2 regions of the Isoptericola maris genome follow, and region 2 is predicted to be linked to the other one. Evidence: riboswitches for the same ligand, from Rfam matches in the RefSeq annotation. Region 2 holds a riboswitch; the other holds the start of a gene.
The links. Region 2 has a riboswitch for S-adenosylmethionine ahead of ACH5HR_RS05375 (aminotransferase class V-fold PLP-dependent enzyme). Riboswitches for the same ligand answer to the same signal wherever they lie in the genome.
Positions count from the first base shown of each region.

Region 1 (7,304 bases), on a different contig from region 2:
TCGTCCTCCACGTCGTGCGGCACGTGCAGCAGCGACGTCGAGGTGCCGACGGTCAGGGCGCCGGCGCCCAGCGGGCGCAGCGCGGCGAGCCGGTCGAACCGGGCGGCGAGGTCGGCGCGCCACACGTTGTGCCCGTCGACGACGCCCGCCACGAGGGTCTTCGTCTCCAGGCCGGGGACGGTCCCGTGCGGCCCGTGGCCCGTGGGGACGGAGCCCTTGACCAGGTCGATCGCGATGGCGTCCACGTCGGTCGCGGCGAGCAGCGCCAGGCCGTCGCGAGCGCCGCCGTCGGCCGCTTCGCCGGACGTGCCGGTCGCGAGCCCGCCGAACGGGGCGGCCACGAGGATGGCCGGGCGCTCCGCCTCGGCGTCGAGACCGTCGTCGTCGGACCGGGCGGCGAGGTCGGTCGCCATCGCGCGGTACGCGGAGGTGATCGCGGCATCGACCCGCTGGGCGGTAGCGTCGACCGTGTCCGAGACGAGGACGGGCTCGTCGAGCTGCACCCACGGCACGCCGACGGCGGCCAGCGCCCGGAGCAGCTCGGCGTACGCGGCGACCACGTCGTCGAGCCGGTCGAGGGGGTGGAAGCCCTCGCCCGCGTCGTCGGCGGCCTTGGACAGCGCGAGGAAGGTGACCGGCCCGACGAGGACCGGCCGGGTGGTGACGCCCGCCTCCTTGGCCTCGGCGAACTCACGGACGATGCGGTGGTCCGCGAAGGAGATCGGCGTCGTCTCGCTGATCTCGGGGACCAGGTAGTGGTAGTTCGTGTCGAACCACTTGGTCATCTCGAGCGGCGCGTCGTCGCCGCGGCCCCGGGCCACGGTGAAGTAGCCGTCCAGGTCGAGCGATCCGTCGTCGCCGTCGATCAGGTCCCGGAACCGGGTCGGGACGGCACCGAGCAGCGCCACGACGTCGAGCACCTGGTCGTAGAACGAGAAGGAGCCGGGGACGGAGCCGTCCTCGGGGTCCAGCCCGAGCGAGACGAGGCGTCGCAGGGTGTCGCGGCGCAGCGCGCCGGCCGCGACCTCGAGGTCGACGGCGTCGGCGCGCCCGGCCCAGAAGGACTCGACGGCGCGCTTGAGCTCGCGGCGGCGGCCGATGCGGGGATAGCCGAGGATCGTGCCGCCGGGGAACGCGGTGGTGGGGCGGTGGGGTTCGGTCGGTGTGGTCATGAGCACTCCAGGTGTCGGTGCTTCCGTGTCGCGACGTCGCCGAGCGTCGAGGTCGCGACCGCAATGACCGCGCATTGCGGGCGGGACCTCGATGTTCGGCAAGGCGTCAGACGGCGGGAGCCACGGTCGGGATGCCCGGTACCAGCGGCCTTCTGGCCAGGTCAGGGACGCCGTGCGGCGTCCGACCGCCGAGGTGAACACCCTCGAGCAGGTCCAGAGCGGGTCGGTACTTGTTGAACGTGTACACGTGCAGGCCGGGTGCGCCCGCGTCGAGCATGCGCTGGGCGAGCTCGACGGAGTACGCGGTCCCGTAGGCGTGCTGCGCCTCCGGGTCCGGCAGGGCGTCCAGCGCGTCCAGCAGGTGCTGGGGCGCGGGGACGCCGGTGAGCTCCTCGACACGACGGAGCCGGCGCGGCTCGGTCGTGGGCATCAGCCCGGCGAGGATCGGGATCGTCACGCCGGCCGCACGGGCCTCGGCGACGAAGTCGGTGTAGCTGTCCGCGGCGTAGAAGAGCTGGGTGATGGCGAACGAGGCTCCGGCCTGCTGCTTCTCCAGCAGGCGCTGCACCTCCTGCGTGCGGGTGGTGCCCGCCTGGCGGTTGCCGTCCGGAAAGGTCGCCACCGCGACGGTCAGCGGCCGAGCGGCGCCGCGGACGGCGGCGGCCGGGTCGACGGCGCAGCGCCGGGCCTCGACCTCGCGCAGCAGTGCGACCAGCTCGATCGAGGAGTGCACGCCGTCGGCCGGCGGGCGCCAGTCGGGCTGGTCCTTCGGCGGGTCGCCGCGCAGCGCGAGGAACGAGCGGACACCGGCCTCGAGGAACTCGTCGATGACGGTGGAGACGTCCTCGCGGGAGGCTCCGACGCAGGTCAGGTGGGCGATGGGCAGCACGGGGGTGCCGCCCAGCAGGGTCGCCACGACGTGCCGGGCGGTGGCGCGGTCGCCGCCGCCGGCGCCGTAGGTCACCGACACGAAGTCGGGGTTCGCCGCGACCAGTCGGCGCGCCGTCTCCCAGAACCGGGGGGCGGCGTCGGGCCGGCGGGGCGGCATGAGCTCGAAGCTCACCGTCGGGCGGTGCCGGTGTGCCGGGACGTGCGGGGGTGCCTCTGCGACCATGCGTCACTCCATCAGGCCTGGCGTTGAGCACCTTCGTCCTCGGGAGGCTTCCGTCGGAGAACGGGTTGCTGCGGCGTCGTCGAGCCAGGACTCTCGGCCGCTCTGGATGGCTTCGGGCTCGACTGTACGCATGGTTCACCCTGCGGACAACCGCGACCGTATGATGAGATGCACCGGTTCGGCTGGTGGCGCCGTAGGCTGGCGGGCATGGACACCGAAGAGCGCCTTGCCGTCTTCCTCGACTACGAGAACCTCGCGCTCGGCGCCCGGGAGCACCTGGGCGGGATGCAGTTCGACTTCCAGCCGATCGCCGACGCCCTCGCCGTGCGGGGCCGGGTGGTGACGCGGCGCGCGTACGCGGACTGGTCGTACTTCGACGAGGACCGCCGGATGCTGACCCGTCATCAGGTCGAGCTCATCGAGATGCCGCAGCGCATGGGCGCGTCGCGGAAGAACGCCGCCGACATCAAGATGGTCGTCGACGCCATCGAGATGGCCTTCGAGCGTGAGTACATCTCGACGTTCGTCATGTGTACAGGCGACTCGGACTTCTCCCCGCTCGTGCACAAGCTGCGCGAGCTCGACAAGCGCGTCATCGGCGTCGGGGTCGAGAAGTCCACCTCCCGCCTGCTGCCCTCCGCCTGCGACGAGTTCCTCTTCTACGACCGGCTCGAGGGCGTCGAGGTCCCCGACGAGTCCGAGGCACCCCAGAAGAAGAGCCCCGCGCGGCGCTCCGGCTCCGGCCGCTCGGGCAGCTCGCGCGCCACCGGCGGCCGGGCCAAGGCCGCGGCCGTCGCCGAGGAGCTGCCGCCCGCCGAGGAGGCCCCGGCCACCGCGGCGTCAGGCGGCAGGACCCGGCGCAAGAAGCCCGAGATCACGCTGCCCGAACCGGTCGACGTGCCCGACCGAGCGCCCGAACCGGCCACCGACGAGGACGACGACGCCCCCACCGGCGAGCCGCCCACCATGGAGGTCAAGGTCGCCCAGACCCTCGCCGGCCTGCAGGGCTCGGCCTCCGGCTCGGTGACGGCGTCGCAGCTGAAGCGCACGCTGGTGCGCAAGGAGCCGACGTTCAGCGAGTCCGACTACGGCTTCCGCACCTTTGGGGAGTTCCTGCGCTACCTCGCCGACCGGGACGTCATCGTCCTGAGCGACGGACCGTCGTCGGGCGACCCGGTGGTCGAGCTCCCGGAGCAGCCGGACAGCGCCAAGGCGTTCGACCTGCTGCGCGCCGTCGTGCAGGACGCGGGCGGCACCGCGGCCCTCTCCGGCCTGAAGAACCACGTGCGCAAGCGTCGCCCCGACTTCTCGGAGAAGGCCCTCGGCTACGGCGGGTTCCTCCAGTTCTGCAAGGCTGCCGCGGCCGCCGACGCCGTCCGGCTCGCCTGGGACGACGAGGCCGAGGACTACCTCGTCACCCTCGGCTGAGGGATGATGAGCCGGTGACGTACCGCATCCTCAAGCTCGTGTGCTCGCTCCTGGTGTACGTGTTCCTGCGTCCCCAGGTCACCGGGCTGCACAACGTCCCCCGCCGCGGGCCGGTCATCATCGCGAGCAACCACCTGTCGGTGATCGACTCGATCATCCTGCCGCTCGTGGTTCCGCGGCACGTCACGTTCATCGCCAAGGCGGAGTACTGGACGGGCCGCGGGCTCAAGGGTCGCCTCTCGCGCTGGTTCTTCACCACGATGGGCCACATCCCCGTCGACCGGGACGACCCGCGCGCCGGCCAGCGCTCGCTCCAGGACGCGCTGGACGTGCTCGAGCGCGGGGGAGCGTTCGGCATCTACCCGGAGGGCACCCGCTCGCGCGACGGGCGGCTGCAGCGGGGGCGCACCGGTGTGGCCTGGCTCGCGTTCGCGGGCGGGGCGCCCGTGGTGCCGGTCGCGATGCACGGCACCGACAAGGTCCAGCCGGTCGGACGGCGCCTGCCCCGGCCCGTCCGCGGCATCCGCGTCGACTTCGGCGTGCCGATCGACCCGAACCGCCAGATCACCGCCACGCTGCGGCCCGCCCAGGCCCGCCGCGAGCTGACCGACCAGGTCATGACGTCGATCCACCAGCTGAGCGGCCAGGAGCTCGCGGCGTAGAAGGGCTCGGGGATGGAGCAGGTGGCGGGGACCGGCGTGGGAGAGGGCGCGGCGGCACCGGACCGGCGTGCCGTGGTGCCGGCGCTGCTCGCCGCCGCGTGCCTCGTCGCGGCCGTCGTCGTGGGTGGGCACCCGGTGGCCGGGCCGCTGATCGCGGCGGCGGCGCTAGTGCTGGTGACGGCCGGTGCTGCGACGCGCGGCGGAGCGCCGTCGGGGTCGGGGAGCGTGGCGGCCCTGGCCCTCTGTCTCGTGGCGGTCACCGGGGTGCTCCGTGGCGCGGGTGCGGCTCTCGAAGCCGTCGGCGTCGCGGGTGCGGCGGGCGTGGCCCTGTGGCCGGTGCCGCTCGTCCTCGCCGTCGTGCTCTACGTCCTGGTGAGCCGGTGGCGCCGGCTCGCCCTGGTGACCGACTGGTTCCGGGCCGGGACGGTGAACCGGCCGGGGGTGTGGCTGACCGTCGCGATCGTCCCGGTCGCGGCGCTGGCCCTCGTGGTCTGGTCGTGGGCGGCGGACGAGGTCGGCACCGGACAGGAGGTCTACCGAGACATCCTCGACGGCCAGGGCGTCTGGGTGCTGGTGCTCGGGGCGCTGACGTTCGCCTTCGTCAACGCCGCGGCCGAGGAGTGCGCCTACAACGGGGTGGCGCAGCGGGCGTTGGGTCACGACCTGCGCGGCGCCGTCGCGGTCGTGCTCGCCGCCGCGATGTTCGGTGCCTCCCACTGGTACGGCTTCCCGAGCGGGTGGTGGGGTGTGTTCCTCGCGGGTGGCTACGGTCTCGTCCTCAGTGTGCTGCGCCGGGTCTCGCACGGCCTGCTCCTGCCGTGGGTCGCTCACGTGCTGGCCGACCTCACGATCGTGGCCATCCTCCTGGTCCTGTGGTGACCCGCCGGCGGTGACAGCTCCCCTGCGCGGGGGAGGCGCCGCCGCGCGCTCGTTGCCAGACTGACCGGCATGGACCCTGCACCCGGATCGCGCGGTGGGTGGCGCCGTGCGCTGCGCCCGTTGACGTCGGTGTCGACGCTGCAGACCGGGGTGTACCTGGTGCTCGGCGGCGTCGTGGCCGGCGCGTACGGCGTGCTCGTGACCGGGTTCGCGCAGATGTTCGCCGCGCCGGAGATCTCGCGGGTGGCCCTGGCGGTGCTCGTCGGCGTGACGGCGGCGATCGTGCTGGTGCCGCCGTTCCTGGGGGCGGTGCGCACGCTCGAGATCCTGGCGGTGCGGACGTTCCTCGGGGTGGAGGTTCCGGTCCCACGGTCCGACGGCGGCAGGCTGCTCGCCGCGACACGGTGGCGCGCGGCGGCGTGGTACGGCCTCCACCTGGCGGCCGGTGCCGCGGCGACCCTCGCGCTGCTGCTCGTGGTGCCGCTGGCGACGCAGCTCGTGCTGGTCGGGCTCGGCCTCGACCAGGACGTCGTGATCGGGGTGTTCCACGAGGTCGGAGGCTTCGGCGGCGGACTGCTGTCCCTGGCGGCGGCCCTGGTGCTGCTGCTCGCGCTCCCGTACGCGGCGGCCCTCGTCCGGGTGGTGCTGCGGCAGGCGGCGCTGCCGCTGCTCGGTCCGGACCAGTCCGAGCGGATCGCCGAGCTCGAGGCGACCGCCCGGCGCGCCGTCGAACGGAACCGGCTGGCGCGCGAGCTGCACGACTCGGTCGGGCACGCCCTGACCGTCACCACTCTGCAGGCCGCGGCCGCCGCACGGCAGATCGGGTCCGACGACGACGCCGCGCGGCAGTCGCTCGCCGCGATCGAGGCGACCGGCCGCGCCGCGATGGCCGATCTCGACCACGTGCTGGGGCTGCTGCGCGACCCGGGACCCGGTGGTGCCGCGGGCCGTCCTGCGGGCGACGGGTCGCCGACGGCGCCCGCACCGCCGGTCCGCACCCTCGCCGACGTCCCGCGCCTCGTCGAGGACGTGCGGCGCACAGGGGCCGACGTCGCGCTGGACGGCCTGCCGCCGTCGTCGGGCACGGCCGGCACGTCGCCGGAGCCCGACGTGCCGCAGGCCGTGTCGCGCGAGGCGTACCGGATCGTGCAGGAGTCGGTCACGAACGCGCTGCGGCACGCGCCCGGTACCCCGGTGGCCGTGCGGGTGACGGCCGACGACGGCGGGGTCGAGATCGAGGTGACGAACCCGCTGGCCGGGGGGCCGCCGTCGGGCACCCCACGCACCGGCCGCGGGACGGCGGGCATGGCCGAACGGGTGGGGCTGCTCGGCGGCACCCTGGAGGCCGGACCCCGTCACGGCGGCCAGGAGCCGGACCGGTGGGTCGTGCGTGCGCGGTTCGGCACCGCGGGCACCGGTGCGGCAGGATCGGTGCCGTGACCGAGGACGTCCGCGTCGCCATCGTCGACGACGAGCCGCTCGTGCGCGCCGGGCTGCGCGTGGTGCTCGACGCCGAGCCCGACATCGCGGTGGTCGGCGAGGCGGAGGACGGCGCCGGGGTCCCGCAGCTCGTCACCGACACCCGGCCCGACGTCGTGCTCATGGACGTGCGCATGCCGCGCGTGGACGGCATCGCCGCGACCCGTGCCGTCGTCGACCGTGCCGGCGGGCCGGTGCCGCGCGTGGTCGTGCTGACGACGTTCGAGAACGACGACCACGTGCTCGACGCCCTGCAGGCCGGTGCCCAGGGGTTCCTCCTCAAGCGGGCCCGCCCGGAGGAGATCGCCCAGGCGGTCCGGACGGTCGCGCAGGGGGATTCGCTGCTGTTCCCGGACGCGGTGCGCCGCCTCGCTGCCGGGCGTCCGCCGTCGGGCGACGCCCTGGTGTCCGCGCGGCTCACCGAACGGGAGGGTGAGGTGCTGCGGCTCATGGCCGACGGGATGTCGAACGCCGAGATCGCCGGCGAGCTGTACCTCGGCGTCGAGACGGTGCGCACCCACGTGGGCAACGTGCTGGGCAAGCTCGGGGTTCGCGACCGGACCCAGGCCG
Region 1 is NZ_JBLUNY010000003.1:1,310-8,613, forward strand. It holds gene metE (5-methyltetrahydropteroyltriglutamate--homocysteine S-methyltransferase) at 1-1,172, opposite strand, end outside; gene ACH5HR_RS06655 (methylenetetrahydrofolate reductase) at 1,279-2,286, opposite strand; SAM riboswitch class I at 2,292-2,399, opposite strand; gene ACH5HR_RS06660 (NYN domain-containing protein) at 2,494-3,714, shown strand; gene ACH5HR_RS06665 (lysophospholipid acyltransferase family protein) at 3,729-4,376, shown strand; gene ACH5HR_RS06670 (CPBP family intramembrane glutamic endopeptidase) at 4,389-5,255, shown strand; gene ACH5HR_RS06675 (sensor histidine kinase) at 5,325-6,695, shown strand; gene ACH5HR_RS06680 (response regulator) at 6,692-7,304, shown strand, end outside.
Region 1: linked by a shared signal. The riboswitch ahead of ACH5HR_RS06655 (methylenetetrahydrofolate reductase) and the one ahead of ACH5HR_RS05375 (aminotransferase class V-fold PLP-dependent enzyme) in region 2 are both predicted to bind S-adenosylmethionine.

Region 2 (7,304 bases):
TCGTACGCGCGAGGCGGAGCGGGCGAACCCTCGGGTGCGTCGGCACCGGGAGTGGACCCGGAGGCAGCAGGTCCGCGTCAAGGAGCTCGAGACGGTGGCCGCGTCGTTGGACCAGGCCATCAGTCTGCTCATGGACACCGGGGACCCGGTCGATCTGGGCGATCCGCTGCGCCGGTCGTTCGCCGACGTGCTGCGGGCGCTCGTCAAGCTGCTGCGTGCGCACGCGTGGGACCCGGACCGTCAGGAGCTGGCCGACCGGTTCGACGAGGTGGCACGGTCGTTCACCGGACAAGCGCGTCAGGAGGGTCCGCAGAACGACGCGGAGCTCGTGGCCGGGGCACTGGCTGTCGCCCTGCAGCGTGCTGCCGACGCGTTCCGGAGGTGAGCCGGCGGGGACGGGACGTGCCCGGCTCGTGCACGGCTCGCGGGTCAGGCCCGCAGCGCCTGCTCGACGTCCTCGATGACGTCCAGCGGGTCCTCCAGGCCGACCGACAGGCGCACGGTGGTCTCGTGGATCCCGACGGCGGCACGCCCCGCGGCCCCGAGGCGCCGGTGGGTGGTGGTCGCCGGGTGGGTGATCAGGGACTTCGCGTCGCCGAGGTTGTTCGAGATGTCCACGATCTGCAGCGCGTCGAGGAACGCGAAGGCGCGCTTCTTGGCCTCCTCGGGCGCGCTCCCGGTGGGCACGTCGAGATCGAACGTCACCACGGTGCCGCCGCCCGTCTGCTGCGCGACGGCCAGCTCGTGCTGGGGGTGCGAGGCCAGGAACGGATAGCGCACCCGCGTGACGCCGTCGGCCGCCTCGAGGTGCTCGGCGACCTGGAGCGCGGCCGCGTTCTGGGCGCGGACGCGCACGTCCAGCGTCTCCAGGCCCTTGAGCAGCACCCAGGCGTTGAACGGGCTCAGCGACGGCCCGGTGTGCCGCAGGAACGTCTCGACCGGCCCGGACAGGAACTCCTCCGGTCCGAGGATCGCCCCGCCGAGCACGCGCCCCTGACCGTCGATGTGTTTGGTCGCGGAGTAGACGACGACGTCGGCGCCCAGCTCGAAGGGCTTCTGCAGGATCGGCGTGGCGAACACGTTGTCGACGACGACGACGGCGCCCGCCGCGTGGGCGAGCTCGCACACGCGCCGCACGTCCACCAGGTCCTGCATGGGGTTCGACGGCGTCTCGAAGAAGACGACGTCGGCCGGCGTGGCGAGCGCCTCCTCCCACTGCGAGTCGACGTGCCCGTCGACGAGGTCCACGTGCACGCCCCACTTGGCGAGGATCTCGTCGTAGATGACGTTGGTGGAGCCGAAGAGCGCGCGGGCGGAGACGATGCGCGAGCCGCTGGACACCAGCGCCGCGAGCGTGGTGAACACGGCAGACATGCCGGTCGTCGTGGCGTAGCACGCCTCGGCGCCCTCGATCAGTCGCAGCCGCTCCTCGAACGTGCGCACGGTCGGGTTGCCGTAGCGGGAGTACACGAACCGGGAGTGGTCTCCGGTGAACGCTGCCTCGGCGTCGGCGGCGGTGTCGTACGTGTACCCCTGCGTGAGGAACATCGCCTCGGACGTCTCGGAGAAGTCCGAGCGACGGTGGCCACCGCGCACGGCCAGCGTGGCGGGGCGGGCCGACGCGGGCAGCGGCCGGTGACCGGCACCGCCGAGCAGCGTGGGGTTGGCGCCGGGGCCGGTCGGGATGTCGGCGCGGTTCACGGGGTGTGCTCCTGGTGGGGGAGCCCGCGGACCTTCCAGCCGGTCTGGTCGCGGACCCCGCCGAACCCGGGTGCGCCCTCGAAGCCCTCCAGGACGTTGTAGGAGGGGCTGATCCCGGCGGACGTGGCGAGCCGGGCGGCGCCGATGGAGCGCTGGCCCGACCTGCACAGGAACACCACGGGGCGGCCGGGGCCCACGCCGGCGGTCTCGAGCTCGGTGAGGAAGCCGGGGTTGGGTCGGCCGTCGGCCGTCACCCACTGGCTGAGGACGGGTTCCTTGCCCAGCTCGCCGACGTCGGGGACGCCGACGGCGTGCCACTCGCCGTCGGTGCGGACGTCGACGAGGACGGCGTCGGGATCGGCGGCGAGCAGGTCCCACGCCTGCTGCGGCGTGATGTCCCCGGCGTAGCCCTCGGCGGGGCGAGGTTCGATCGGTTCGAGCGGTGCGGTCATGGCACTCCTCCCATCGGTCGTGGCGGTAGCACCCACGCCCGGTCCCTCGCTGTCGCGTCGGCCGACGACGGCGGCGAGGTCCCGCGGGTTGCTGCGGCGTCGACGTGCCACGTCACTCGGCCGCTCGGGATGGTCACCGCGATCGTACGACACGGCGTCCGGCCTGCGGGACGGGCGTCTCGCAGGCCGGACGCCGTGTCTCAGTCCGGCCGGTCCGCGGTACGTCGATCTGTCGTGTACAGGACCGTAAATCTGTAGTGTTTAAGTGCGTCGATCTGTAGTCTTGAGCGCATGGCCTGGGGTAATGTCGACTCCATGGACTACACCCCGCGAGCAGTTGATGGCCTGTTGGACGACGTCATGTCGGGTCTGCCTGCCGTCGCGCTCGAAGGGCCGAAGGGCGTCGGGAAGACAGCGACGGCACGTCGTCTGGCCCGAACCGTGCTCTCGCTCGACGACCCGGATGAGGCGCGGCTCGCCGAGATCGACACCTCGTGGCTCACCGAGGAGCCGCGGCCCGTGCTCGTCGACGAATGGCAGCAGGTGCCCGCTACGTGGGACAGGGTGCGCCGCGCGGTGGACCGCGGGGCGCCGCCAGGAAGCTACCTGCTGACCGGGTCAGCAACACCGACCGAGCGGACGCACTCGGGCGCGGGGCGCATCGTGCGACTCCGCATGCGCCCCATGTCGATGGACGAGCGAGGCCTGGTCGAACCCACGGTGTCGTTCGGTGAACTGCTCGGCGATCACCCGGCGCCCGTCAGTGGACGATCCGAGCTGGTGCTGCGCGACTACGCCGAGGAGATCGCTGCGTCAGGGTTCCCCGGAATGCGGACCCTTCCTGAGCGGATGCGGGTGCGGGCGTTGAACGGGTATGTCGCGCGCATCGTGGATCACGAGTTCAGTGAGGTCGGGCACGTGGTGCGCAGGCCGGAGACGCTCCGTGCCTGGCTGACGGCCTTCGCCGCGGCCACGAGCTCGACGGCGTCCTACGAGTCCATCCTCAACGCATCGACGTCGGGGCAGGTCGACAAGCCGTCGCGTTCGGCGACCATTGCCTACCGGGACACGCTCGCCCGGCTCTGGCTGATCGACCAGGTGCCGGCGTGGCTCGGGCCCCGGCGGCGCCTGGCGTCGCTCGCGCAGTCGCCCAAGCATTTCCTGGCAGACCCTGCCTTGGCCATGAGGCTGCTCGGTGTCGGTGCGCGTGGTCTTCTCGAGCGTCCTCACCCGGGAAAGGTGACCATCCGCGACGGACTCCTGCTCGGCGCCATGTTCGAGCACCTGGTCGCACTGTCGGTCCTCGTCCATGCCGAGACGCACGAGGCCAAGGTCTCGCACCTGCGGACCAAGCAGGGTGACCACGAGGTCGACCTGATCGTCGAGCGGGACGACGGCAAGGTGGTGGCCATCGAGGTCAAGGTCGCGCCGCACCCGACAGATCATGATGTCAAGCACCTGCGGTGGCTCAAGGAGAAGCTGGGGGACGACCTGCTCGACGCCGTCGTCGTCACCACAGGGCCCATCGCCTACCGGCGCCCCGAGGACGGGATCGCCGTCGTTCCGCTGTCACTGCTTGGTCCGTGAGCTCTCCGAGGGGAGCCCATCGCCCCGGACGATGTCGGTCAGCTCGCCCAGCGCTTCGATTCGAAAGGTCGCACCCGAGAAGTCGCCGGACCGAGTGAACTCGTGGTGGACGACGGCGCAGTCGATGCCGGCCGCCACTGCTGACCGCAGCCCACGGGCCGAGTCCTCCACGACCAAGGTCTCGGCCCTGGTGGCGCCGAAGCGCTCCAAGCCCATGAGGTACGGCTCGGGGTCCGGCTTGGCGCGCTCGTAGTCCTCACGCACGAGGACGAAGTCCATGAAGGCGCGGATCTGCCGCTTCTCGTGGATGAGGTCGAAGTCCGCGCGCTTGGCGGTCGTCACGACGGCCAGACGCGCGTGCCGTGACAGCTCGGCCAGCACCTCGACGACGCCGTCGATCTCGATCTGCTGCGTCCGCAGGTACTCCTGGTAGTAGTCGTCGCGTGCCTCGCGGAGCCGATCGATCGTCTGCTCGTCGACACCCGCCGACCTGGCCTGGACCCACGTGCCCAGGCCGTTGCTCATGTCGCTCAGGTACTGCGGCTTGTCCAACGTCAGGTCGACGTCGGCGAAGGCGCGTTCGCCGGCCTTGAAGTACCAGTGCTCGGTGTCCACGAGCACGCCGTCATGGTCGAAGAGGATGTACTTCTTCATGCCAGATCGTCTCCTCCTCTCCGGCACGCGACCCTCAGGTGCCCGCATCCTGAGACAACGCGCCCATCTGTTGACATCGCCGCTCGCGATTGGTGACCATGGCAGCAGGTCATGAGCGCCAGCGCGAAGCCCCGGCTCGCTGGCCGGCAACCCTCCCCTCGCGGCGGGGTGCCCCGGGTGACGACCTGGCTCCGCGCCGTCCGGCGTCGGGCAAGCGCGGGGAGGTCGCTCCCCGGAACCTGAGGAGGACCGCATGACCGCTCTCACCGAGACCCTCGCCTGTCCCGACGCCGAGGTGGGCCACCTGCGCCCCGTCCTGCCGGTGGTCGGCCACGACACGCCCGCCCCGCTCGTCGACGGACGCCGCGTCCCCTACGCGAACCTCGACGTCGCGGCCTCCGCCCCCGCGCTGCAGGCCGTCGCCGACCGCATCACGCGCACGCTCCCGCTGTACGCCTCCGTGCACCGCGGTGCCGGCTATCTCTCGCAGGTGGCCACCTCCCTGTACGAGACCGCTCGGCGCACCATCGGCGAGTTCGTCGGGGCCCGGGACGACGACGCCACACTGATCGTGCGCAACACCACCGACGCGCTCAACCTCCTGGCGGGTTGCCTCCCGGCGTCCGACGACGGCGAGCCGGGCCGGGTGCTCGTCCTCGACGTGGAGCACCACGCGAACTTCCTGCCCTGGCAGCGGTCCGCCCGCGCCACGGTGCTGACCGGCTGCGAGACGGCCGCCGCCACCGTCACGGCGCTGCGCGAGGAGCTCGCGGCGGCTGCCGCCGTCGGGCAGGGGTACGCGCTCCTGGCCCTGACCGGCGCCTCGAACGTCACGGGCGAGGTGCTGCCGGTGGCGGACCTGGTCGAGTCGGCGCACGCCGTCGGCGCCCGCGTGCTGCTCGACGGGGCGCAGCTCGTCCCGCACCGCCGCTTCTCGCTGGCCGAGACCGGCGTCGACTATCTCGCGTTCTCCGGGCACAAGACGTACGCCCCGTTCGGCGCGGGCGTGCTCGTGGGCCGTCGCGACTGGCTCGACACCGGCACGCCGTACCTCGCGGGCGGTGGCGCCGTGCGCAGCGTGCGCGTCGACGGCACGGAGTGGCACGACGGCCCGGCGCGGCACGAGGCCGGGTCGCCCAACGTGCTCGGGGCGGTGGCGCTCGCCGCCGCCTGCGAGGCGCTCGGCGAGATCGACGGCCAGACGCTGCGCGAGCACGAGGACACCCTGCGCGGACGGCTCGTCACGGGCCTCGAGGCGATCGACGGCGTAGAGGTGGTGCGGCTCTGGCCCGACGCGGCCGACGCCGTCGGGGTCGTGACGTTCACCGTGGACGGGTACGAGCCCGGACAGGTCGCGGCCTACCTGTCGGCCGAGCACGGCATCGGGGTGCGCGACGGCCGGTTCTGCGCGCACCCGCTGCTCTCCCGGCTCGGGTACGGCGCCGGGGCGGTCCGGTCGTCCGTGGGTGTCGGCACCGCCGGCGAAGAGGTCGAACGGCTGGTCGCAGCCGTGGGCACCCTGGTGACGGACGGCCCGCAGGCGCACTACGACGTGGTCGACGGCCTCTGGATCGTGGTCGACGACCCGCGTCCGGTGCCCGAGGGATCAGGGCTGGAAGGGCTGCTCGTCACCGCCGGCCCCGGCCGGGACGAGGCGTTCGGCTGCCTCCCCGAAGACGCCTGACGGCCCACGCCGAGGTAGTACGGCTCACCAGACCGGCGGGCGCCGCTCCGGCCAGCGCAGCACGTCCTCGAGCTGGGCGGCCAGGGCCAGCAGCGTCAGCTCGCCGCCGGGGCGCCCGATGATCTGGATGCCCATCGGCAGGCCGTCGTCGGTCCAGTGCGTGGGCACGGTGATCGCCGGCAGCCCGGCGACGTTGAGCCACGACGTGAACGGCGTGTACTGGCACTGCTGGGCGAAGTTCCGGTCGGGGTCCTCGGGGTCGAACCACCCGACGGGCCGCGGCGTCATGGCCAGCGCGGGCGTCACCACCGCATCCAACGAACCCAGGCCCGCGATGAGCCGGCGCTCGAACGCGGTGAGCACCCGCAGCGCCTCGACCAGCTCGCGGGCGGGCACCTCGCGGCCACGCCCGATCAGCCAGCGGGTCAGCGGCTCGAGCTGGTCCAGCGCGGCCTGGTCGTCGATCGGCACCGCCGAGGCGCCGCCCATCCACAGGCTGCGGAACGCGTCGCCGTACTCGGGCGCCGGGTCCCACCGGTGCTCCTCGACGCCGTGGCCGAGCCCGCTCAGGGCCGCCACGCCCGCGTCGAGGGCCGCCGTCGCCTCCGGGTCCACGGTGATGTCGTAGTAGTCGTCCCACGCGGACCAGGTGCTCACCCCCAGCCGGAACCGGCCGCCGTGCTCGGCCCCCACGGCCCGCGCGGTACCGTCCGGGCCGACCACCTCGCCGCGCTGTGCCGCCGCGAGGTACGCCCCCGCGCCCGCCGCCTCCGTGCGCAGCGTGTACGGGTGCGCCACCCGGCCGTCGGCGCGCCGCGCGAGCATCCCCTCCAGGAGCAGAGCGGTGTCCGCGGTGGTCCGGGCGAGCGGCCCGTTGACGACGAGCCCGCCCGGCGACTCGATCCCCGAGCCGGAGGGCAGCAGGCCGCGCGAGGGCTTCAGCCCGACCACCCCGCAGGCCGCGGCCGGGATGCGGACGGAACCTCCGCCGTCGGACCCCGGGGCGAAGGGGAGCAGCCCGGCCGCGACGGCGACCGCCGCGCCGCCGCTGGAGCCGCCCGCACCCCGCTGGAGGTCCCACGGGTTGCGCGCGACCGGCCCGGCGAGCGGTTCGGTGTAGGCGGGGAAGCCGAGCTCAGGAGCGGTGGTGCGCCCGAGGCTCACGGCACCCGCCGCGTCGAGATCGAGCACGACCCCGTCCGAGACCTGCGGCACGAACCCGGCGA
Region 2 is NZ_JBLUNY010000002.1:265,053-272,356, reverse strand. It holds gene ACH5HR_RS05400 (aromatic acid exporter family protein) at 1-385, shown strand, start outside; gene ACH5HR_RS05395 (O-succinylhomoserine sulfhydrylase) at 430-1,701, opposite strand; gene ACH5HR_RS05390 (rhodanese-like domain-containing protein) at 1,698-2,153, opposite strand; gene ACH5HR_RS05385 (ATP-binding protein) at 2,445-3,740, shown strand; gene ACH5HR_RS05380 (HAD family hydrolase) at 3,723-4,394, opposite strand; SAM riboswitch class IV at 4,502-4,617, shown strand; gene ACH5HR_RS05375 (aminotransferase class V-fold PLP-dependent enzyme) at 4,648-6,078, shown strand; gene ACH5HR_RS05370 (amidase) at 6,103-7,304, opposite strand, start outside.